DNA from 4 places in the Pseudoalteromonas sp. NFXS53 genome. Region 4 is predicted to be linked to each of the others. Evidence: predicted binding sites of a transcription regulator. Region 4 holds the regulator's gene; each other region holds the start of a gene.
The links. Region 4 encodes sigma-54, which starts transcription at its own class of promoters, with help from an activator protein. Its sites were predicted from a motif close to GTTGGCACGNNNNTNGNNT; they were not measured.
Positions count from the first base shown of each region.

Region 1: the regulator sigma-54 is predicted to act here: its motif matches at 4,551-4,569, upstream of AC1HJP_RS09115 (LPP20 family lipoprotein).
Region 2: the regulator sigma-54 is predicted to act here: its motif matches at 2,964-2,982, upstream of AC1HJP_RS20470 (PspA/IM30 family protein).
Region 3: the regulator sigma-54 is predicted to act here: its motif matches at 4,723-4,741, upstream of flgJ (flagellar assembly peptidoglycan hydrolase FlgJ).

Region 1 covers NZ_JBWVBR010000006.1:209,008-214,857, forward strand. The annotation lists gene flgB (flagellar basal body rod protein FlgB) at 1-410, opposite strand, end outside; gene AC1HJP_RS09090 (CheR family methyltransferase) at 576-1,409, opposite strand; gene AC1HJP_RS09095 (chemotaxis protein CheV) at 1,427-2,359, opposite strand; gene flgA (flagellar basal body P-ring formation chaperone FlgA) at 2,500-3,207, shown strand; gene flgM (flagellar biosynthesis anti-sigma factor FlgM) at 3,274-3,597, shown strand; gene flgN (flagellar export chaperone FlgN) at 3,590-4,018, shown strand; gene AC1HJP_RS09115 (LPP20 family lipoprotein) at 4,050-4,517, opposite strand; gene AC1HJP_RS09120 (flagellar assembly protein T N-terminal domain-containing protein) at 4,625-5,815, shown strand.
Region 2 covers NZ_JBWVBR010000031.1:17,333-23,182, forward strand. The annotation lists gene AC1HJP_RS20455 (hypothetical protein) at 1-365, shown strand, start outside; gene galE (UDP-glucose 4-epimerase GalE) at 443-1,453, shown strand; gene dusA (tRNA dihydrouridine(20/20a) synthase DusA) at 1,626-2,603, shown strand; gene AC1HJP_RS20470 (PspA/IM30 family protein) at 3,024-3,710, shown strand; gene AC1HJP_RS20475 (PspC domain-containing protein) at 3,794-3,994, shown strand; gene AC1HJP_RS20480 (hypothetical protein) at 4,033-4,356, shown strand; gene AC1HJP_RS20485 (copper chaperone PCu(A)C) at 4,434-4,937, shown strand; gene AC1HJP_RS20490 (DUF2333 family protein) at 4,947-5,850, shown strand, end outside.
Region 3 covers NZ_JBWVBR010000006.1:198,202-204,051, forward strand. The annotation lists gene AC1HJP_RS09030 (hypothetical protein) at 245-430, shown strand; gene flgL (flagellar hook-associated protein FlgL) at 427-1,677, opposite strand; gene AC1HJP_RS09040 (FlgK family flagellar hook-associated protein) at 1,683-3,704, opposite strand; gene flgJ (flagellar assembly peptidoglycan hydrolase FlgJ) at 3,706-4,686, opposite strand; gene AC1HJP_RS09050 (flagellar basal body P-ring protein FlgI) at 4,790-5,850, opposite strand, start outside.
Region 4 covers NZ_JBWVBR010000015.1:16,779-22,628, forward strand. The annotation lists gene mgtE (magnesium transporter) at 1-622, opposite strand, end outside; gene AC1HJP_RS15305 (HPr family phosphocarrier protein) at 741-1,016, opposite strand; gene rapZ (RNase adapter RapZ) at 1,020-1,868, opposite strand; gene ptsN (PTS IIA-like nitrogen regulatory protein PtsN) at 1,886-2,338, opposite strand; gene hpf (ribosome hibernation promoting factor) at 2,341-2,628, opposite strand; gene AC1HJP_RS15325 (RNA polymerase factor sigma-54) at 2,657-4,177, opposite strand; gene lptB (LPS export ABC transporter ATP-binding protein) at 4,225-4,950, opposite strand; gene lptA (lipopolysaccharide transport periplasmic protein LptA) at 4,953-5,477, opposite strand; gene lptC (LPS export ABC transporter periplasmic protein LptC) at 5,467-5,850, opposite strand, start outside.

The DNA of each region.
Region 1 (5,850 bases), on a different contig from region 4:
TATGCTCCTTGACTACCAAGGGCTTTCTTTAACCCTTTAAACTTGCCAGATAAAAATTGCAAACTTGCCTGATACTCTAATGCGTTTTGTACATACAAGTTTCGTTCCACTTGTATATCAACTGAGTTACCATCACCTGTATCTGCTTGATTTGGATTACGAAATAGCTCAACACTACTATTTAACTGACTGCCACCATGTAAATGTTTGCTGTCTGTTCTTTGCATCATGTTGCCACGTTGCTGAGACGACTTTGCCGCTTTCAATGCCTGAGCAAAGTCGATATCTTTTGCTTTGTATCCTGGTGTGTCTGCGTTCGCAATATTACTTGCTAACATCTCTGCACGTTGTGAACGTATCAACATCGTATGCTGATGAACCCCAAGTGCTTTATCAAAACTAATTGCCATGACACGACTCCAAAAAATTGACTCTACGAAGTAAAAGCAATAAATGGGCCAAAATAAAATCTTTATTTTTCAGTTGAATAAACGAAAGAAATGTAGGTGGAAAAGTTTAAGGTGACACTCTTAAGATATAAAAAAAGCGGCAAATAGGTTGCCGCTTAGTATTTATTATGTTTTTTTCCGGTAAATAATCCCCGGGTTACATCGGATCATTTCAAACTCATCACTGAGTCCCGCCATAGATTCAGATGCCCCTAAAAACAAATACCCTCTAGGATTCAAAGCTTGTGCGAACTGGGAAATAATCTTAGCTTTGACTTCTGGCGAGAAGTAAATCAGTACATTTCTGCAAAAGATAACGTCAAACTTCCCCATCAAAGAATATGAATCTAGCAAATTAAGGTGCCTAAAATTAACCATTCTCTTTATAGGGTCAACAACTCGTGCCATGCCGTTACCGCTGTCTTGAAAAAACTTCTGACGACGTTCAACTGACAACCCTCGTGCCAAAGCCAATGAGTCGTACTCTGCATTTTTACACATATCAAGCATGGTGTTTGATATGTCAGTACCAACAATCTGCACACCCATTTTCAGTGCACCTGGGTTTTGAGATTGATACTCCTGCGTCGCCATCGCAATAGAATATGGCTCCTGGCCTGAAGAGCTTGCCGCTGACCAGATTTTTAAGCCCCTGCGGGTATCTTTCAATTCTGGGTAAATTTTACTTTTTAACAACTCAAAAGGGTAAGTGTCTCTAAACCAAAGAGTTTCGTTTGTGGTCATGGCATCAACAACTGCAGCTCTTAGCTGACGTTCATGAGGACTCAGTGTTTTAGCGACAAGCGCAGAAAGAGAGTCCACACCAAAGCGAGCCATCAGCGGAGCTAAACGGCTTTTTACCAAATAAAGTTTGTTATCTCCAAGAACAATCCCGCACTGCTGCTCTAAGAAAGTTCTGAACTGGTCATATTCGCCTTGTTGAAGGTTTTTATTTTCCAAGATACTACCGCCGTTATCTAGTCACAATGAACCCATTTTTTAACCGCCGTTGCTAATTCATCAGGGTTAAACTTTGCAATAAAATCATCAGCGCCAACTTTTTCAATCATAGCCTGATTAAACACCCCACTTAATGAAGTGTGTAAAATTACATGCAAAGGGGCTAATTTAGGGTCTGCTTTTATTTCCGCTGTTAGCGTATAGCCATCCATTTCAGGCATTTCTACGTCTGAAATAAGTAAACCTACACGCTCAGTAATGTCATTTTGACAATCAACTTCAGCTATCTCTTTTAGCCTAATTAAAGCTTCTTTGCCATTTTTTGCTAACTCTGTTTGAACACCTAACGGCTCCAGCGCACGTTTCACCTGATTTCTTGCAACTGCAGAGTCATCTGCAATAAATACAATTCGCTCACCCAGGTCTTTTTGCATTTCACCATCAGACACTATTTCTTCGCTGACTTCAGTATTAACAGGGCATATTTCGTTAAGAATTTTTTCTACGTCTAGTATTTCAACTAATTCATTCTCAATTTCTGTCACAGCCGTTAAGTAAGAGTACCTGCCCGCACCATCTGGTGGCGGCATGATTTTCTCCCAGTTCATATTAACGATTCTTTCAACCGCACCAACTAAAAAGCCCTGAACAGAACGGTTATATTCAGCAATGATAATAAAGCAATCTTTAATGTTTTCGATGGGTGGACCACCCACTGCTAGAGACATGTCTATAACTGAGATAGTCTGACCACGAATATGTGCGACACCGCGAATGTAAGAATTTGACTTGGGCATACTGGTGAGAGGTGGACACTGAAGCACTTCTCTAACTTTAAATACATTGATGCCAAATCTTTGACGACCTCTCAGTCGAAAAAGTAGCAACTCTAGGCGGTTTTGCCCAACCAACTGAGTGCGCTGGTTTACAGAGTCTAAAACACCTGCCATTTCAATCTCCTACATATCGGTCATCTTGGCAATATCATACGCTTTTCAGGATACTAATCATAGAAGCACCTTGAAGGAATATGGTATTTCACGCAAAATCTTTATACCTTGTTTCTCCAGATAAGCATAGTCGAAACATCATGAGTTTGTTAAAAAAAACCAAATCATATGAGATTTTTTGTGCAATGGCTTGTTTTCTAGCCAGCTACATGTGCCAAGCAAAAATTTACTCAAATACCAACTTAGAAAAAGGAGCTGAAAGGTTCATCACTCGACAAATTGAGCTAAACCCTGATATCAAAACAACAATTAAAGCATTACCGCTAGATGCTCGATTATCAGAACGCGCTTGTGAGAATCCTTTGTTATACTCAACAAATGCTATCCCGCCTTTTAACAGACAAGTTACTGTAAAAGTGAAATGCGAAGACATATCAAGCTGGACTCAATTTGTGCATGTTAGAATTGAAGAGCTTCACCCTGTGATAGTGACGACCCAAGCAATTAATAAAGGGGAGTTAATTACCAAAGAATCTATCAGTATTGAGTACAAACCTAAGCATTTTGTTAGAGCTAGTAATTTAGACACTGAACAGTATCTGGTTGGTAGTAGAAGTAAACGAGTAATTAGAGCTGGTACAGCCATTGGGCTCCATCATATCTGTATGGTTTGCAAAGGCGACAATGTAACAATTTATGCTAAAACTCGAACTTTAACGATAAAAACAACAGGCGTAGCACTTCAAGATGGAAATGTTGGTGAACAAATAAGAGTTAGAAATCAAAAGTCTGGAAAAACTATCTCCGCACGGGTAAAAGATGTAGAATCTGTTGAGGTTAATATTTAATTTTTTACTAAAGTTATAAGCTAACAGGTCGATAGATAGGCATGAGTAATTTTTGGGTCAATTATCATGGTTAATAATGTAAAAGGGCAATCTCAGCCGAACAGTGTGCTTAATAATATTAAGCAACAAAAAACAGATTTACAAAAGTCTGACGCAAATGTGGCAGCTGAAACAGCTAAAGCCCCTCAAAAGGCTGCAACGGATTCTGTAAGTTTAACACCACAAGCACAACAGCTAAAAAGTTTGCAAGAAAAAGCGCAACAAGCGCCTTCTTTTGACAGCAAAAAAGTTGAGGAGCTAAAGAAAGCAATCAGTGAAGGTAAATACCAGGTTGATGCTGAAAAGTTAGCTAAGAATATTGCTGCGTTTGAGTTTGACGTGTATGGATGATCAAATAAACCTTTGTCATCATAAATTAGAAAACCAATTACAGCATCTTAACGCTTTGACCCAGCTTTTAGATGCTGAACTAGCATGCCTTGCTAGCAAAAAAGGCGATGGCTTAAAAGACATCGCACGTGAAAAACTTACTCTTCTTAATACCATTCAAAAGTTAGATAAAGAACTTTCGGGTTTTAACCAAGATATTTTTAAAACTGAGCAAATTAAACCTTTAATAGAATCTATAAATTCTTTATTAATTCAATGTAAAAAACAAAATGAGGTTAATGCACAGGCTGCACATCAGGCCCAGCTTGCAGTTAGAGAGCTTAAAAATATAATAATCGGCGCCCCCACTTCTGTTACCTATGGACAAGATGGTGGTGTGATAAGTGAGAACTCTGAGTTGGTTAAAAACTTAAAAGCCTAGTATTTGAAAAATTACTAATCACATTTTGTGGTTAGTAATAAATCACACGCTTTACTTTTCTTGGTTTGATAGCACTAATATAAAGCTCGTGTACTTTTTTCATGTCTAACTCTAATTCTGTTGCGTAAGTATCACCGACAGAATATGTCTTCACTATTTTAGCGCCTTTGATTAAACCGCCGACTTTACTCGATAAGCCATCCGTTTGCGCAATGGCCCCTTTTACAGTCATCGTTGATGTGAGCTTTTGACCATGTACTTGCTCGGCAAGCTCTCTGTATGCTTCCAGTTTAGACACTTTAATTGCCATCAGCATCTTTTGTACATCCGTTTCACCTGGTTGACTACTCAAAGGTGCGTACCCCACAGCTCGTAAAACAGGATAGTAATCCGGCTCTTCGTAGGTATACTCTATATGTTTATCAAATACTGAGCTACAACCTGAAAGTAGAATAGAACATGTTACCAATGATGAATAAAAAACGTTTTTCGCTTTCATAATAAACACACCAAATTAAAGTATGCTCATACAATGCATTTTTCACGCCAACAAAGCTGGTACATCTATTGCTTTTGACCTATTAAGCGAATCAGTTTGGAATCGAAATGATGAAACATATTCTAATAATTGCACTACTTGCGTTCTGCGCTCATGTAAAAGCGGAATGGTTTGAGGTAGTCGGTTATGGTGGCATAGTTGATGGTGACACCTCTTCAGCGAGACAAATGGCTGTCAAAGATGCCATAACCCAAGCTTTGATATTCTCAGGCGCTACAGTGTCTAGCGTTCAAACGGTTGCCGATGGTGTTCTCGAGCAAGACGAGTTAAAGATAAAAACCCATGGTCAGATACAACATGTGAACTTAATCAATGAGCAACAACAAGGCGAGCAATATTCTGTCACGCTACATCTAGATATTATTCCTCAGCAAGCGCAATGTATTGAATCAAAATTTAATAAACAGATTACTGTCACACAAAGCCAATTGACACACCCAGATCAAGCTAGGCTAGGTCAAATTTTTGACATACCCAAAGCCAGTTCACAGCGTTTATTTAATACTTTAGACGAGCGAAATTTAGGCGTGAAAATGATCCCATACATTGACCGAAAACTTGATGTCAGGGCTTTCTTTGCACAGCAGTTTGAGTATAACGCCAACTTAATTGACACGTTAAGTCGCAGTAGTAACAGTCAGTATGTGTTACTGAGTCAAATAACAGATATTTCCCAAGGCAGAAAAATGAACAACGATTATGCATTTTGGGAAAGTGAAGCTTATATGCGCAACTTTAAAATTGATTTTGCGCTATTTGATTCACAAACAAATGATCAAGTCTGGTCTCAGCATTACAGCGCTCAAGGTATTTGGCCACATAAAAAAACTAAGATTGTGAATGTAAATAGTGAGGAGTTTTGGCGAACCGATTATGGTCAAAAAATTCAAACTATCTTCAATAAGGTGAGTCAAGATTTGAACACCGCTGTAAGTTGTCTTAAGACAACAGGTAAAATATTAATGATCGACTCTGACAGAATGGTGATTAACTTAGGGCAAAGTCATGGACTTGAAGTGGGGCAAGTACTTTCAATCCTTCACAGAAGCAATTTGACTGCAGCAAATGGCATGCAGTTTTCACATCACATTAAAACCATTGAACAAGTTGTAGTTGAACAAGTGAATGCGCAAAGTGCTATCGCTAGAAACTTAAGTGACAGACCTTTGAGTAATATTCAGCTTAATGATGTCATTAAGGTGGTTGTTAAAGAGCCAGAGTCATTCACATTAAAATAAGTTCATATACTCACAATTCAGACAATAAAATAAAG
Region 2 (5,850 bases), on a different contig from region 4:
CAGACTTAACCGGTCACTTACCGAAAGTAGTTGCGGGTGATATTGGCAGGAGTTTGGCGTATAACGAAAAACGTTCGCTTTACTCGTTTACATATCAAGAAGGTAACCAGCATTGGTTTGCGACTTTCTCACCTAAAACGCAGCAAGTTAAACAACACTTTGTGATGCCAAAGCAAGTACGAGATTACACTTGGATTGATTCAGATACCGTTGCTTATGCCATTGATAACCGCATTTATACACGCAATATTGAGCAGCCAAAGCAAGTGTCTCAGTGGCATAACTTTACTTCATATTGTGATTCACAAATTACACGATTGAGTTACAAACAAGGTAAAATGGCATTTGTTTGTCAAAAATTGTAATTCTCACAGCAATCTTTTTTGATGTTAGTTACATTTAACCCATTATATTTAGGATAAACAGTTTTTAGGGGCTAGTGATGGCAATTTTAGTAACAGGTGGTGCGGGTTATATTGGTTCACACACGGTTTTAGAACTACTAAACCAAGGCGACGAAGTGATTGTTGTCGATAACTTAAGTAATTCATCGTCAGAATCATTGAAGCGGGTTGCCGAGATCACAGGTAAAGAAGCTACTTTTTACCAAGGTGATATCTTAGATAAAGCATTTTTAGATTCGGTATTTGCGAAACACAGTGTTGAACAAGTAATCCACTTTGCTGGTTTAAAAGCGGTGGGAGAGTCGGTTCAAAAGCCAATAGAGTATTATCAAAATAACGTACAAGGTACGCTCAGCTTACTCGATGCTATGCGTGATGCAGGCGTGTTTAAGTTGGTATTTAGCTCATCAGCTACCGTTTATGGTGACCCTGCAAGCTTACCTATTCGTGAAGACTTCCCGGTGGGTGGTACTACTAACCCTTATGGCACGTCTAAGCTGATGGTTGAAATGGTACTACAAGATGTTGCCAAATCTGACCCACGTTGGGCGTTTGCAATTTTACGTTATTTCAATCCAGTCGGCGCACATAAGTCTGGTCGCATTGGTGAAGATCCAAATGGTATTCCAAATAACTTACTGCCTTACATTTCACAGGTAGCAGTAGGTAAATTGTCACAACTAGGTGTTTTTGGTGACGACTACGATACCAAAGATGGCACTGGTGTTCGTGACTATATTCATGTTGTCGATTTAGCTATTGGTCATTTAAAGGCGTTAAATAAAATCAATGCAGAAGCAGGCGCACATATCTACAACCTAGGTACAGGTAACGGCTACTCAGTATTCGAAATGGTCACCGCTTTTGAAAAAGCGGCCAACAAGCCAGTTCCTTACGAAGTTAAACCGCGTCGCCCAGGTGACATCGCAGCGTGTTACGCTGCACCAGAAAAGGCCCTCAGTGAGCTAGGTTGGCAAGCAGAGCGTGGCATCGATGAAATGATGGAAGATACTTGGCGCTGGCAAAGCAATAATCCTAACGGGTATTAATTTTTACGATAGTCATATCATATATTCTAAAACGGCCACATTATGTGGCCGTTTTTATATCTGTTAATGAATGGTATAATTTGCTGCTAATTTTAGGCTCTGCCTAATTCAAACCTTATACAATCAAAGCTGCCAATGCTTTGCATTAAGATCATATAGTTAGAGGTAATTTGTGACGACTCAAGCACTAGACCGCCGTTTTTCTGTTGCACCCATGCTGGATTGGACTGACCGTCATTGCAGAACTTTCCACAGAAAATTGTCTAAACATGCGGTGCTGTATACAGAAATGATCACAACCGGTGCCATTTTGTTTGGTAAAGGTGATTATTTGGCGTTTGGTGAACATGAGTTACCTTTGGCGCTGCAACTAGGTGGCTCAGATCCTGAAGCATTGGCAAAGTGCGCGAAGAAAGCCGATGAATATGGTTATAGCGAGATTAACCTAAATGTAGGTTGTCCGTCTGATCGTGTTCAAAACGGTCGCTTTGGTGCGTGTTTAATGGCTGAGCCGCAGCTAGTGGCTGAGTGTGTTGCTGCGATGAAAGCGCAAACAGATGTGCCTGTTACAGTAAAAACACGTATCGGTATAGATGAGCAAGATAGCTATGAGTTTTTAACCACGTTGATTGAAGCGGTTAAAGATGTGGGTTGTGATGATTTTATCATCCATGCGCGTAAGGCTTGGTTACAGGGATTAAGTCCAAAAGAAAACCGTGAGATCCCACCGCTTGATTATCCGCGTGTGTACCAGTTGAAAAAAGATTACCCAGATTTACACATTAGTATTAATGGTGGCGTTAAAACCATTGAAGAATGTCAGCATCACTTAACGCATATTGATGGTGTTATGGTCGGTCGTGAAGCTTACAGTAACCCATTTATGTTATCGCAGGTTGATGAGTTGTTGTACGGTGGTGAAGCGTTTACACAAACGCGCCATGAAGTGGTTCGCAGCATGTATGATTACTTTGAAGCGCAAATGAGTCAAGGCGCGAATTTCTGGCATATTGCTCGCCACATGTTAGGTATTTTCCAAAACCAGCCGGGTGCGAGAGGGTATCGACGTCATTTATCAGAAAATGGCCATAAAAAAGGTTCTGGTATTGAAGTAATGGAAAAAGCACTGACGTTCGTGCCTGAACTGTAAGTTTAGTCTTTGAAAGTGTTAAAAGAAGCCGCTAAATCAGCGGCTTCTTTGTTTTTATATTCGATGACTTTAAGTTTCGTGTAAAAGTACGCGGGATAAACCCGCGTCTACATGTCTAGATTTTTCTGTTGTTGGATTGTCATCCTGGCGAAGGTCAGGATCCATTATTGATAAGATAGACCCTGAAATAAATTCAGGGTGACAAAAATTTAGGTTTATCCTGATAACTCGCAACTCGCTAACTACTCCCCACTGACTAAATTGACTACTTTTTAGTTTATTTAACGAAATCATGAAATTTGTCTCTTATATAAAAACTCTCAAAAATCATTAAGTTTATGTTTTTATTTGCTTTTATCTTTTGGCACAAAGATTGGAATAGCTTTAGTAACCCAATTGCCAAATGCATAGGAGCAGAACATGGCCTTAATCGACAGAATTGAAGATCTTATTAAATCAGAAATTAATGCGTTTTTAGACAAAGCAGAAGATCCACAAAAAATGACTGCGCAGATTGAGAGTGAGTTACAAGATGCCTTGGCTGAGTGTCGTTCAACTGCTGCACAGATCATCGCAGAGCAGAAAGGCTTATCTCGCCAGCATGATGACTTTGTAAAAGGTATCGAACGTTGGCAGCAGCAAGCAGAGCTAGCGGTAAGTAAAGGTCGTGATGATCTAGCAAAATCGGCACTTATCGAAAAGCAAAAGCTTGTAGACGCTCAGGAAGAAAACCAAAAGCAAGCGGCACAATTAGAAGATACGCTACACAAGTTGAATGAAGATGCCGCTAGGCTAAGTAATAAAATTGCTGAGGTAAAAGCAAAACAGCAGCAATTTTACAGAGCACAAAATAGTGCAGTAGCAAGATTAAAAGTACGTAGCACGTTAAATAGTGAAGAAGTACAAAATGTTTGCGCACGCTTTTCACAACTAGAACAGAAAGTGGAGCGTATCGAAGCACAAGTTGAAAGCTACGATATTGGTAAAAATGATGTTTATCAAGAATTCAAACAAATGGAGCAAGACGAAAAGCTGAGTGAAGAGCTGGCTGCACTGAAGCAAAAAGTGTCAGGAAAGCAAGCTTCAGAAGCATCAACTTCTGCGTAGTAAGCAAAAGTTTGCTAGGTATTAATTCGTTTTGACAGGCTCGGCGCAACGAGGCGCCTCTCTAATTTTTCAGGAGTAAGGTTATGAATATGCAACAAACAACGAAAACATGTCGTCGTATTTTAGCGCGAAAGAAAATTGCAGGCGTATGTGCTGGGCTAGCAGAACGTTTTGATCTACCAGTATGGCTAACTCGAGTATTAACTTTGTTGGTATTTTTAAAGTTTCCAATGATGACTGTGATGGCATACGGATTATGCGCTGTGCTGTGGCCAAAGCAGTAATAGCTAGATATTAAGTTGTAAAGGCGTAGGAGGTAATTATGAAAACAGCATTGATTTTATTAGCAGCATTACTATTTATTAGCGCATTAAGCTGGGTTCAAACACCTGTTATGTTCTTTGCGATGCCTGAATTCATTGGGGAAATAAGCTGGGTCGGAATTGAGCTATTCGCGTTATTGATTGGCATTATTGCTGTGATCGCGCTGGTGGCTTTGGTTAGTGTGGGTGTAATAGGGTTAGTGTTAGTGGTGCTCATTGGGCTAGTGTTAGCATTGTTATTTAATTCTATCTTTATTGCATTACCTTTGCTGATGCTTGTTGGGCTGGCGTGGTTACTTAAGGAAGAGACAGCAGTATATTAGATCTCTACTAGATCAAAGCGGTTTCTTGATTTTTCATGCTATGATGTTGCAAGTTAAACTTTTTCAAAGGAATAAGCATGTTTTTAAGAACCCTTTCTCTGGCTGCGGCACTATTACTTTCTGGTTTATCGCAGGCACACGAAGGCCACAGCCACGACCATAGTCACGTACAAAAAGAACTCATGGTGACAGATGCTCAAATTCGTACATTCTTACCAGCGGCAAAATCAACTGCAGCTTATTTCACTATTCATAACCCAATGGATAAATCGGTTTTTCTTAAGAAAGCAACGATCCGTGGTATTGGGCGTGTTGAGATCCATGAGCATGTGCACAAGAATGGCATGATGCGCATGCAAAGAGTCGAATCAGTTGAATTACCAGCGAATCAGCAAATTGTGTTTCAACCGGGTGGTTTTCATTTAATGGCTTTTGAGCCTGAGCATAAATTAAAAGTCGGTGAAAAGCGCAAGTTGACGTTATATTTTGATAACGGCGACAGATTGTATAGTTTTGTAGAAGTCGTATCTTTGAAAGATACTTTTGAAAAGCCAAAAAATTCTCATCATAACCACCATTAAGGAGGGTTTATGCAACAGCATTTAGGAAAAATTGCAGGCGGGTTAGCTGGTTTAGTTGTAATCGGCTACTTAATCGCGGTCTACTGGAGCTTTGAGCCAGCAGCATTCAATGTCGTTGAAAAGGCAAAGCAAACTGCTGAGCAGCAACAAGTTAAATTAGTACCTGGTTATGTCACGTCAACAGCGCTTATTGAAGTAAGTGAGACCTTACTAAATAAGCCAGGTGGATATTTATCAAATGATAAAATGCCACCGAGCGTATTAATGGATAATATGCCAGCGTGGGAGTATGGTGCCCTTGAAATGGTACGAGACTTGGCTCTGTCGATGCGAAAAGACTTCAGCCGATCTCAATCTCAATCTACAGAACACCCAGCACTTAAAAAAGCTCAGCCACAGTTTAACATCAGCTCAACAGCTTGGATTTGGCCAAGTGCAGAAGGCGAGTATCAAGTGGGGATTGAGCAGTTAAAGCTGTACCGCGCGCAGATTGCGAACCCTCAAGATAGAGAGAGTCAGTTTTATGCTCGTGCAGATAATCTACGCGGCTGGTTAAAAGAAGCTGAAAAACGTTTGGGTAGCTTAAGTCAAAGATTAAGCGCTAGTGTAGGGCAAGATAGAGTTAATACAGATCTTGCTGGCGACTCAGCTGCAAACCAAGCGACCAGTGCACCTAGTCATCATGTAGTGAAAACATCATGGTGGAAAATTGACGATGTTTTTTATGAGTCGCGCGGCGCAACTTGGGCATTATTGCACTTTTTAAAAGCAGTAGAACATGATTTTGCTGATGTACTTGAGAAAAAGAATGCTAAAGTTAGTTTACAGCAAATTATTCGCGAGCTTGAGTCAACGCAAGAAACCGTGTGGAGTCCAATGATTTTAAACGGTAATGGCTTTGGTTTTGTTGCTA
Region 3 (5,850 bases), on a different contig from region 4:
TTGCCGCCCGTCATTGCCGCCTCTTGTTCTAATTTCTATTGATATATGGGAGAGATTAGGTGAAGTTTATTTTGTGGCCTTTACGCTATAAAAATAGTGAAGATCGATTACATGACTTATTCATGGTTGAACAAATAAAGGGAAAAGCTTCTATATACAATTTAAAACTAAACCTGTTAAGTATTTACTTTTTTATGCGAAAAGCTGTTTTTTATTAAGCACTCTAGAAAGATAGAAATATAAAGTGGCTAATTTTGTTATCTTATTAATTAGCATTGGGGCCTGGTTACCTTTAGGTATTATAAGTTACAAAGCTTACAGTAAACTCTTTTTTGACAGCAATCTCACACTCCGTTTTTTAAGCGCCAAAAAAATGCCAGCAGATTTATCTGCTGGCATTTTTAAAACCTATCGTATGTTTGATGATTAAATATAGTCGAGTAAGCTCATATTCGCTAAACGGCCAAATGTCGCATGAGATGCTTGTAGAGCCGTTTCATGTTTAGTTAAGTCGCTTATCGCCTCCGCAATATCAACTTCAACTAAATCTGAACGGCTAGCTTTATTATTGATGTCTAATGATTCGTTAGAATCCATCACACGTTCAAGTGCGTTTAAACGTCCGCCTAATCGTGATTGGGTAAAAGATATCTGCTCACTCGAGTTTTTCACCTGCACGAGTGCGTCCGCAAGGTACTGGCGGTATTGATCGTTGTCGAGTGTTTCATCTTCTAGGCCAATAATAAGTTGATCTATGGTATTTAGAATGTTTTCTTTACCCAATGGCTCTAGCTCAAAGTCAAATTGACCAGTCTGATCTTCAGGGATATCTATTTTTAGACCATTAAATTGGATGGTTTCACCATCTAAATCACCTGTAACAGGTGGCACCAATGGCACACCATTTCGCATGATTTCATATGTACTTGAGGTAATGTTAGATACAGGTGGTGTTATGACAACATTATATGTATTAGCACCAACCGGCGCTGAGGGACTACGATCAAAGTTTTCCTTATGGAATAAATCAAATTCATCTTGATTCTCGACATATACTGTGCCAGTTGCAGTGCTAGTTGCCGCACCATTGTACGACACTACATCTAGACGCGCATTCACATTCTCAAACACTTCAAAGCCGTTGTCACTTGAGCCAATCCTTACATTTTCAGCTAGTGGTATCGAGTGTAGGCCCTGATCGCCTTGATACTCATACTTTTCTGTATCAGGGTTGTATAAATATGTTTGTGTTTGATCTTGATAGCCAGAGAAAATATAACGACCATCTTCTGACTGAGCGTTCATCAGATTTAGCATTGATTTTTGAATTTCTTTCAGCTCAGATGCAATACTTTGCCTATCGATTTCATTGTGCGCGCCATTACCCGCCTGGATAGTTAGCATTTCAACCCTGAACAATGTGTCATTAATATTATTCAAAACACTTTCTTCAGTTGTTAGACGGGCATTAAGCAAAATTGCATTCTTTTGGTGTTGCTCATTCATCTGAATACGGTCAGTTAGTAACTGCGCCGTTGTAAATGCAGATGGATCTTCAGAAGCACCTAAAAATTTTTTTTGTGTGTTCACTCTTTGCTGAGCGTCCATCACCATTTGCTGTTTATCGAGTACATTGCCGATATTTTGTTTGTAGATTAAATTATTCGATAATCTCATAACGTCTACCTCGCAGCATTCAGTAATGTATCAAATACATTTCTTGCCGCTGATATAACCTGTGCTGCCGCTGAATATGATTGTTGAAAACGAAGCAAGTTCGATGCCTCTTCGTCCAAGTTCACGCCTGAAAGTGACTCATACCAGGACTCTGATTGTTGCGATAGCGCTTCAAAGGCCACCAAATTAGTTCTCGCTTGGTTTGTTTTCACACCAATATCAGTGACTAATTCTGTATAAGATGCATTCACTGTTTTATGGTTCTCATCAAGCGCTGAGGCAACAACATTTTCTCTTACAATACCTTTATTCTTGATATCGAGTAGCGCCATGCCATTTCTATTGTCGTCAAAACCACCCGTATTAAATTCGACGGTAAAGCTATCACCTGTTTGTGGCACCCCTTCGATATTAAAATCGAATCCATAAGTTGCAAATACCGGATCCACCAGCGCTGCTTGCGCTAAAATATTTTCTCTTGGCGCAGGCGCAGTAAATGTTACGGCTGTACCCGTTCTTGTGTCAGTTATCTCATATTCATCGGCATTCGCCGTTTTAACGATAGAGATAGGTCCATTTGCCAAACTAGGCGGAGGACCTGCGTTAAAACCTGCTGCACTGGTGTCTGTTACTACACCCGCACTCAAGTTAGCGGTACTTTGGTTACCTAAATCTCGCTCCATACGAATTGGAGAAGCCAAAGCAAGATCTTCTGAACGACCTGTTGTTAGAGTCATAGTTGTAGCAATATCAGCATTAAATTTAATTTCAAACTGATCTTGGTTTGCAGGCACTCCGGTTAAATCAAGTTGCAGCCCAAAAGCCTCACCAGAGGTTATCGTTGAAGAGTCAATTCTTCCTGCAGTCACGTTTGCTGTGGAAGGCGTACCAACGACTTTGCCATAGTTATCGATTGCAGCAATCTCTACAGTTGTTGCACTTGTAAAAGTCACTCTAAAATCTGTCGCAGGTAAAGACATTCCTTGCCCCGGCTCAAGTGTGGCAGTTAAACTTGCTGTTCCAGTATTAGCTTGATAGCCCATCGCATCAACGCTAGGAATGGTAAAAATGTCGCCGCCAAAATTACCATTTAAATCCATACCTAATCTATTTTGCTGATTCATTGCATCAGCTAAAGAAACTGTCATCTGCCCTAACTTGTTTTGTGCTGGAATTAAGATCTCATCTCGGAATGCAAGTAAACCACCTATCTTTCCTTTCAAGGTCGTTGATTCCATCTGCATAGGCACAGCATTAGCACCTCTAACATCTAACTCTAATTTTTTGTACTGTAAATCTGGATCACCATTGGTCACAAAGACACTAAATGCGCCATTTTCCATGACAAGTGCTTCACCCGTGCCTGCAAAAACCAGCTTTTCACCGTTTTTGCCATCTAACACTTGAATATCCATCAATTCAGCTAGGTCTTTAATTGCTTTATCTCGTTCATTAAAGACCGCATTTGCCGCTGATTTGTCATCTACTGCATTCATAGATGAGATATCTTTATTCAAAGAGGAGATTTTCTCTATATACGTGTTTGCATCCTCGGCGAAAATATCTAGCTGTTCATTCACAATATTCTTTTGGTCTAAAACTATGTCAGACAAGCGTGCTGCTTGGTCTAAGTAACTCTGTGCATCAGTAAAAAATAATGAACGCGTTACCGACGATGATGGCTGATTGATACTTTCTTGAAGATTGTTATATAGCGAGTTAATACTGTTGGCTAAACTATTCGACTCTTCAGCAAATAGTAAATCGACTCGCTGAGCCTCGTTAACGAACTGCTCATAAAATGTGGTATTTGAGATATCTCGATTTAATTGTCTTTGCGCGAATTCATTCAGTAACCTAACGGTTTCACCACGACCTATTTGGCCATTGCGTAACGTCACGTGCTCTGTGCGCTCTCTAACATAGCCTTCGGTATTTAGGTTTGCAATATTTTTACTGGTTGTTTGCAACAACTCAGTACTTGCTCTAATACCGGAAGAGCCAATATTCATCAAATCAAAAGACATGTTAGTTAACTCCTTGACGTACTAGCGACGTTAACATCTGTTTAAATTCTCCTCGCTGTAAGACATTTTTTATTTTTTCTGCGTAGTTCGGATCTGTGGCGTAGCCAGCTTGTTGAAGTTCATCTAAATACTGCTCAGGCTTATCTGTGTTGTTCAATGCTTGGCTATAACGCGGATTGCTTTGAAGAAAGTCGACATAATCATTTATGCTATCTTTTATTGATTCATAAGCTCTAAAGCTGGCGTGCTTTTGCACTGGCAAGCCTTGTTCGAACTCTAATGTCATTTTTTTGGCATGCTCACCCTGCCAAGATCTATCTGCCTTGATGTTGAATAAATTAAAGCTACTGCCACCATCTTGTTTAGCGATAACATGCTTACCCCAGCCTGTTTCAAGTGCAGCTTGCGCAATCATTACTGCTGGGTTCAAACCAATCTTCTGTGCTGCTGTTTTAGCGTGCTCCCACATTTCACTAATAAATGACTCTGGAGAGTCAAAGCGAGGTTGTTCATCGGCTTTTTCTGATTTAGCAACCTCTGTCGCTATTTCAGGCTGACGACGAATAAACTCTGGGAGTTGCTCAGATGTTGGCTTTTGCATAGGAAGCTGCGCATCATTACGAAGTACGGATGACGGTTTATAGCCATCAACATTAGGTGAAAGCTGTTTAACAATGAGATCGGCTAAACCAAGGCTACCTTTTTTTGATAACTCTAAAGAAAGCTGTTGATCATGCATCTCTTGAAAGAACTTCACACCACTTGAATTAAATGGGCTGTTTTTATCTTCCATTGCTTCATTGGCTTTACGCATACTTTTCATCAGCATTTGCGTAAAAATAGATTCAAACTGTTCTGCTGCTTTTTTTAGTGCTTCATTCGATGCTTGTTGATCGCCACCGCTTTTCAACGCATCTTGTCTAAGTGCATTAAGATCACCTAAATCAAAGAAGTTTTGTTTTTCTAACGGATTGGTATTCATGCTCATCAATTACACTAAATTAGTCATACTCTAACAAAGCAATAATCGAGCCAAAAAAAAGCCCCGCAAATGCGAGGCTAACTATTTGATTATAAATGAAACACTAAATGACGACTAATTGACCATTAATAGCACCAGCCTCTTTTAACGCTTCAAGGATCGCCATTAAATCCCCTGGAGCAGCGCCAACTTCATTTATCGCTCTAACTAAATCATCAAGGCTTACACCCGGATTAAATACAAAGGCTCTTGAGTCGTCTTGATTCACATCGACGATGCTTTGACGGGTAACAACCGTCTCGCCATTTGCTAAAGGTTGTGGCTGAGACACCATTTGCTCTTCAGAAATCGTCACTGTTAGACCTCCGTGGGTAATCGCAGCTGGCTGTAGTTTGACATTTTTACCAATCACAATCGTGCCTGTACGTGAATTTACAATAATTTTGGCTGAGGTGTCTGCCGGTTTAAACTCTAAATTCTCAAGTGTTGATAAATAAGCAACGCGCTGTGAAGGGTCTCGTGGTGCTATTACACGAACAGACGCAGCATCCATTGGTTTTGCACTATTAGGTCCGACCAAATCATTAATGGTGTCAGCCAAACGTTTAGCTGTTGTAAAGTCAGGACGGTTAAGATTGAAAGTAATAAAATCACCTTGTGTAAAAGGGCTTGCAACGGCTCGTTCAACTGTCGCGCCGTTTGGAACTCGGCCAACTGTAGGAGTATTGATAACGACTCTACTTCCGTCTAACCCTTCTGCGCCTAAACCACCCACAATTAAACTGCCTTGCGCAATAGCATACACATTACCATCAACCCCTTTTAGGAATGTTTGCAGTAACGTGCCTCCTCTCAGGCTACCTGCGCTACCTATTGAAGAGACTGTAATGTCAATATTCTGGCCTGGTTTTACAAAAGGTGGTAACTCAGCATGCACGGCCACTGCCGCCACATTTTTAATTTTTGGCTTTAAGTTAGCAGGTAATGTGATACCAAAACCACTTAACATGGCCTTAAAGCTTTGCTCTGTAAAACGAGATTGCTCCCCTGTACCAGGTAAACCCACTACTAGGCCGTAACCCACTAACTGGTTAGAACGAACACCTTCGACCATGCTGACATCTTTAATTCGTTCAGCTTGCGCTGCTTGGCTTATTACTAATA
Region 4 (5,850 bases):
CCATGAGTTCTGCAACCACTTTATCGGGTGAGTTCGTTAAAAGGGTTGCGACAGGTAGCGCTCCGATAAACTGGTTTTCTTTATCGACGACATATAAGTCATCGGTACCATCGGGTAACTCGCCTCGCAGACGTAAATAACGTAATACCACGTCGAGCGTCACATCAGGCCTAATGGTGACCGTATCCGTGCTCATTAGGGCACCCGCAGAACGTTCTTGATAAGAAAGCGCTTGGGTTGCCCTTGCCCTATCTTGGGCGTCCATTGCTCCGACAACGTCTTGGTAGACGTCTTCAGGTAAGCTTCTTAGAACTTCACCTAGGTCATCGTCGTCCATATCCTCAGTTGCGGCTGCAATGAGCTCTGGATCCATTTGGTTGATAATACCAATACGAACGTCTTCAGACAGCTCTTCGAGTACATCACCTTGAATATCAGGATCAACTAATTGCCATAGCTGAGTACGTACTTTGTGCGGAGAAGATTCAAGGAGTAATGCGGTGTCGCAGGGGGGAGTTTCAGCCAGAATACGCCTAACCTGAACAAACTGACCATTGTTTATTGCGTGCGTTACTTGTTGTAATTGTTGCAGCGTATAGTCTTGTTCTAAGGCTTCTGGCATAGGCAATCCATTTATTGGGTGGTGTGCACCGAGAATAAAGGTTTAGGCAGTTAATGTGAGCGCCTAAAAAGAGTGCCTTAAGTTTAACGTAATTTTTGCAGAGTTACCAAGTGCTTGGTTATTCATCTTCATGAAATTTTTGTGCAATTAACTCACCAATGGCTGAGAGTGCGGGCTCGGCATCTGGGCCTTCACAGCAAACTCGAAGCTGCTTGCCATGACTGCTTTCAAGCATGAGCAAAGCAAGTACACTGTCACCAGGGGCTTCTTTGTCATCTTGATAAAGGGTGATCTGAGCATCAAATTGTTGGGCTAATTGCGCAAGCACTGTGGCTGCACGTGCATGCAGGCCACACTTATTTTGGATTAGAAAAGTATCTTCTACCTTGACCATGTTCTAGTCTGCGTCTTGTTCGCGGTGACGTATTTGCACATTGTTATGAGTTTTAGCAAAGCTTTCACCAATGGTTTGAGCAAGGTAAACAGAGCGGTGTTGTCCGCCAGTACAACCAATTGCAATGGTTAAATAGCTGCGGTTATTGCGCTCTAGGTGAGGTAACCAAGTTTGTACAAAGGTTTGGATCTGCCACGTGAACTTCTGCACTATGCTGTGGCTTGCTAAATAATCTTTAACTGGTTGATCTAACCCAGTAAGCGGTTTTAGCTCTGGTTCCCAATGCGGGTTTGGTAAAAAGCGCGCATCAAATACATAATCGGCTTGCTTAGGGATACCATGTTTAAAACCAAAAGATAAGAAAGTAATAATAAGTTGCTTATCTTTTTTGCCAAGGATCTGCTCTCTAATGGTTTCTGCTAGCTGATGTACACTTAAATCTGTCGTATCGAGCAAAACATCGGCTCGTGTGATTAATACATCGAGTAACTTCTTTTCTTCTTTAATTGCTAAATCAAGCGGCAGATTATTTAAAGAAAGCGGGTGTAATCGACGCGTTTCTGAAAAGCGTTTGATCAGTGCTTGGTCATCACTGTCTAAATAGAACAGCGTTGGATTCGCAAAACCGGGTAAGTACTCAAGAATATCATTAAATTCTTGTTGCTCTTTTGGCAGGTTACGAACGTCGATACTGACGGCTATCTTGTCATAGTTATCAGAAACACTTCTGACCAAAGATGGTAGGAGATTAACTGGAATATTATCAACACAATAATAACCAAGGTCTTCCAATACCCTTAAGGCAACGGATTTGCCCGACCCTGAGCGACCACTAATGATGATCAGTTCCATGGATTCCTCTCTGTTAATTAATCTTGAAGTGCAATAAGTTGATAGAGTGCGTCATCGTCTTTTGCATGACGAAGCTGTTTACAAAACTCTTTGTTGTTTAGTTTATCAGCAATTGCAGCTAAGGTCTTTAGATGTTCTGCATTATTACCTTCAGGTACAAGCATTGCCAAGAGAATATCGACAGGTCGGTTGTCTATTGCGTCAAAATCAATACCGCTTTGATTGGTCACTAAAATAGCAAAAATAGTATCAATGCCTGCTAAGCGGCCATGAGGAATAGCAATACCTTTGCCTATGCCTGTACTGCCTAGTTTTTCTCGCGTTAGGAATGCATCTAATATTTCGTGGGCGTTATGTTCAGGAAGGTGTTCGCTCGCTAATTCACTGATATACTCAAGCGCGCGTTTTTTGCTATTAAAAAGGACCGCAGCTTTACTGCAGTCCTTGTTGATAATCGAGCTAAGTTTCATGGTTAGTGTCGAGTTAATTTCTCTTTATGTTTGATAACTTGGCGATCGAGTTTATCAACGAGTTTATCAATAGCTGCGTACATATCAGAGTGTTCATCTGAAGCGAAAATTTCACCGCCATTTAAATGAACGGTAGCTTCTGCTTTTTGTACCAGCTTCTCAACATCTAAGATCACGTGAACGTTGTTTATGTGATCAAAATGCCTTTCTAGCTTTGCAAACTTCGTGTTTACATAGTCTCTTAATGAATCTGTGATTTCTACGTGACGACCAGTTAAATTTAGTTGCATAAGCATTTTCCTTCTCTTGGTTTACGTCTTAAATCAAGCTCTTACGCTGATTTGACGGTGGAATAGAGAGTGACTCGCGGTATTTTGCAATTGTACGACGTGCCACTTTGATTCCCTGTTCTGCCAATATATCTGCAATTTTGCTGTCGCTCAATGGCTTAGCAGTATTTTCTGCAGCAATTAGCTTTTTGATCAATGCTCTAATCGCAGTCGATGAGCATTCACCTCCGTTTTCAGTGCTTACGTGGCTTGAGAAGAAGTACTTCAGCTCAAAAATGCCACGGGGTGTATGCATGTATTTCTGAGTGGTGACACGAGAAATGGTAGACTCGTGCATCTCGACCATCTCAGCAACATCATTCAAAACCATAGGCTTCATTGCCTCAGGTCCATGTTCAAAGAATGCCTGTTGTTGTTGCACAATGCAATTAGTAACTTTCATTAAAGTGTCATTACGGCTTTCTAAGCTCTTAATAAACCATTTAGCTTCTTGTAGGTGAGAGCGAATGAATTGGCTGTCAGTGCTTGATTTTACTGAGCGTGACATTGCTGCGTAATGATCATTAACCCTTATTTTAGGCATACATTCTGGATTAAGCTCAACAACCCAGCGACCTTTTACCTTTTTCACTGACACATCAGGAATAACATACTCAGATTCTTCACGAATAATACTGGCAGCAGGTTTAGGATTAAGGCTGTGGATTAGTGTCATCACTTCTTTTAACTCAGGCTCTTTGAGCTTGGTCTTTTTCATGATAGTGCGGTAATCACGGCTGGCCAGTAGATCAATATGCTCGCTTAACACCATTTTTGTTTCAGCAATGAAAGGCGTATCAGCATCAAACTGGTTGAGTTGAATACATAAGCATTCTTGTAATGAGCGAGCTGCAATACCTACAGGATCAAAGAGTTGAATACGCTTTAATACAGCCTCAACTTCGTCAAGTTCAATTAGCTCTTCGTCATTACCTTCATTAATGCTTTCTAGGAGTTCTTCGGTACTAACAGTAAGCAAACCTGCATCATCAACGGCTTCAACAATGGCAACGGCAATGGCTTTATCGGTTGGGCTGAATGGCGTGAGTTCTAATTGCCACATTAAATATTCGTGTAATGTTTCAGTGGTCTCCCCCTGATAAACAGTTTCGTCTTCAGGCATTGGGCCGCTACTGGTGCTCGGTGCTGCACTCATGTACTCGTCCCATGTCACATCCATAGCGAGATCGTCACTGACAGTGTCTTTACTCAGTGCGGCATCGCTATCGAGTTCGTAATCGCTGGTCGGTTCATCACCGTGACCATCATCAGCAGAATTAGAGAGTTGCTCGATAGAATCAGCATCTTTGGTCGCTTTGTCTGAATCATTGCCATCAGCACTTGGCTCTAATTCCGATTCATCTACTTCGAGTAAAGGGTTGCTATCCAGCGCTTCTTGGATCTCTTGCTGTAGATCTAGTGTGCTCAATTGCAGTAAGCGAATTGCTTGTTGCAATTGTGGTGTCATGGTTAGTTGCTGCCCCATGCGCAGCTGTAGCGATTGCCTCATGTATTTCTAACAATCCTTTTTGTTATTTGGATTATGTCTTGCTTTAACTATAGACGGAATTGTTCACCTAGGTAGACGTCTCTTACGGTTTGATCAGCTAAAACTGATTCAGGCGTACCTGACGCGATTAATTCACCATGTGAAACAATATAAGCTTTCTCACAAACATCAAGGGTTTCTCTTACATTGTGATCTGTAATGAGGACACCAATGCCGCGGTTTTTTAAATGCTCAACAATTTTCTTTATATCTAACACCGAAATCGGATCAACGCCAGCAAAAGGCTCATCTAAAAGAATAAATTTAGGGTTTGCGGCTAAAGCGCGAGCAATTTCAACTCGGCGACGCTCACCACCTGATAAAGCCATGCCCTGACTGTCCCGAATATGTTGAATATTAAATTCATCTAATAGGTCGTCTAGGGTTTGTTCTCTTTGTACTTTATTGAGGTCTTTACGCGTTTCTAAAATTGCCATTAAATTTTGATACACAGTCAATTTTCTGAAGATGGAAGATTCTTGAGGCAGATAACCTATGCCCATACGTGCTCTACTGTGCATAGGTAGCAAAGTGATATCTTCGTCATCTATGGTGACTTTACCTTTATCGCTAGGCACAAGACCAACGATCATGTAAAAACTGGTGGTTTTACCTGCGCCATTAGGGCCGAGAAGACCAACAATGCTCCCAGCTTCCACACTCAAACTGACATTTTTTACGACTTGGCGTCCTTTATAGCTTTTTGCTAGGGCTGTGGCAGTTAACACACTCATGCTTATTGACCTTGTTCAGGGTTAGACTTTGATGCCTTTTTCTCGGGCACTAAAATCGTGTGTACACGTTGTTTGTTTTGTTCATTCTGCTCAGCACTGATCAGTTGCTTCTCGATGTCATAAATAATTGCTTCAGCCTTGATAACTTGACCTGCTTGATTGATTTCGGCTTTGCCTTTGATGGTAAGCAGTCGATTTGCAACGTCATACCTGACTTCTTCTGCGCTGGCACTTAATACTGTGCCATCAGGCTGCTTTTCGATAAAGCGAGCTGGTTTGCCTGTTGCGACTAAAAGCTGTTTGTTCTCACCGAGCTCTTCACGCTGATGTACTTCTAATCTATCTGCATAAATTTCACGGTTGCCATGAATGATTTCAACATTTTCTTCAAAGATACCAATGTTTGTCTTTAATTGTGCTTGCTGCTTACCTGCTTTAATTGATACTTGTGACATAGGAGCTGTTTCAGCCAAAGTAAAGTTAGAAAAGCCGAGTAGTAGCAGTGAAAGAAGTAGTTTATTGGTCATAATAAATGGTTCGCGTATGGTTAATGAGCTCAATAATTTCAGTATTGAGGTCGGCATTGAGGCCTTGTCCTTTTATATTTAAATGAGGGCCCACAATTTCTACGGGTAGATCTGAGCGCATGCTGCGCTGAGTAATATCAACTTGAATATGGTCTGCACTGATTTGGCTTATCATTGCACCTTCAGTTAAATTTAGGGCTTTAACATCTCCCTCTAAGATCAGCATGTTATTTTCATATAAAGTGGCTTCATTGGATGAAAGTTGCCAATTTTGAGGGCCATTAAACAGGGTGAATGTCGGTGATGTAAAGTGGCTAAAACCGAGCTGCTGATAAAGCTCCATTTTATTTGCTTCAACTAAGTAATTTCGTAT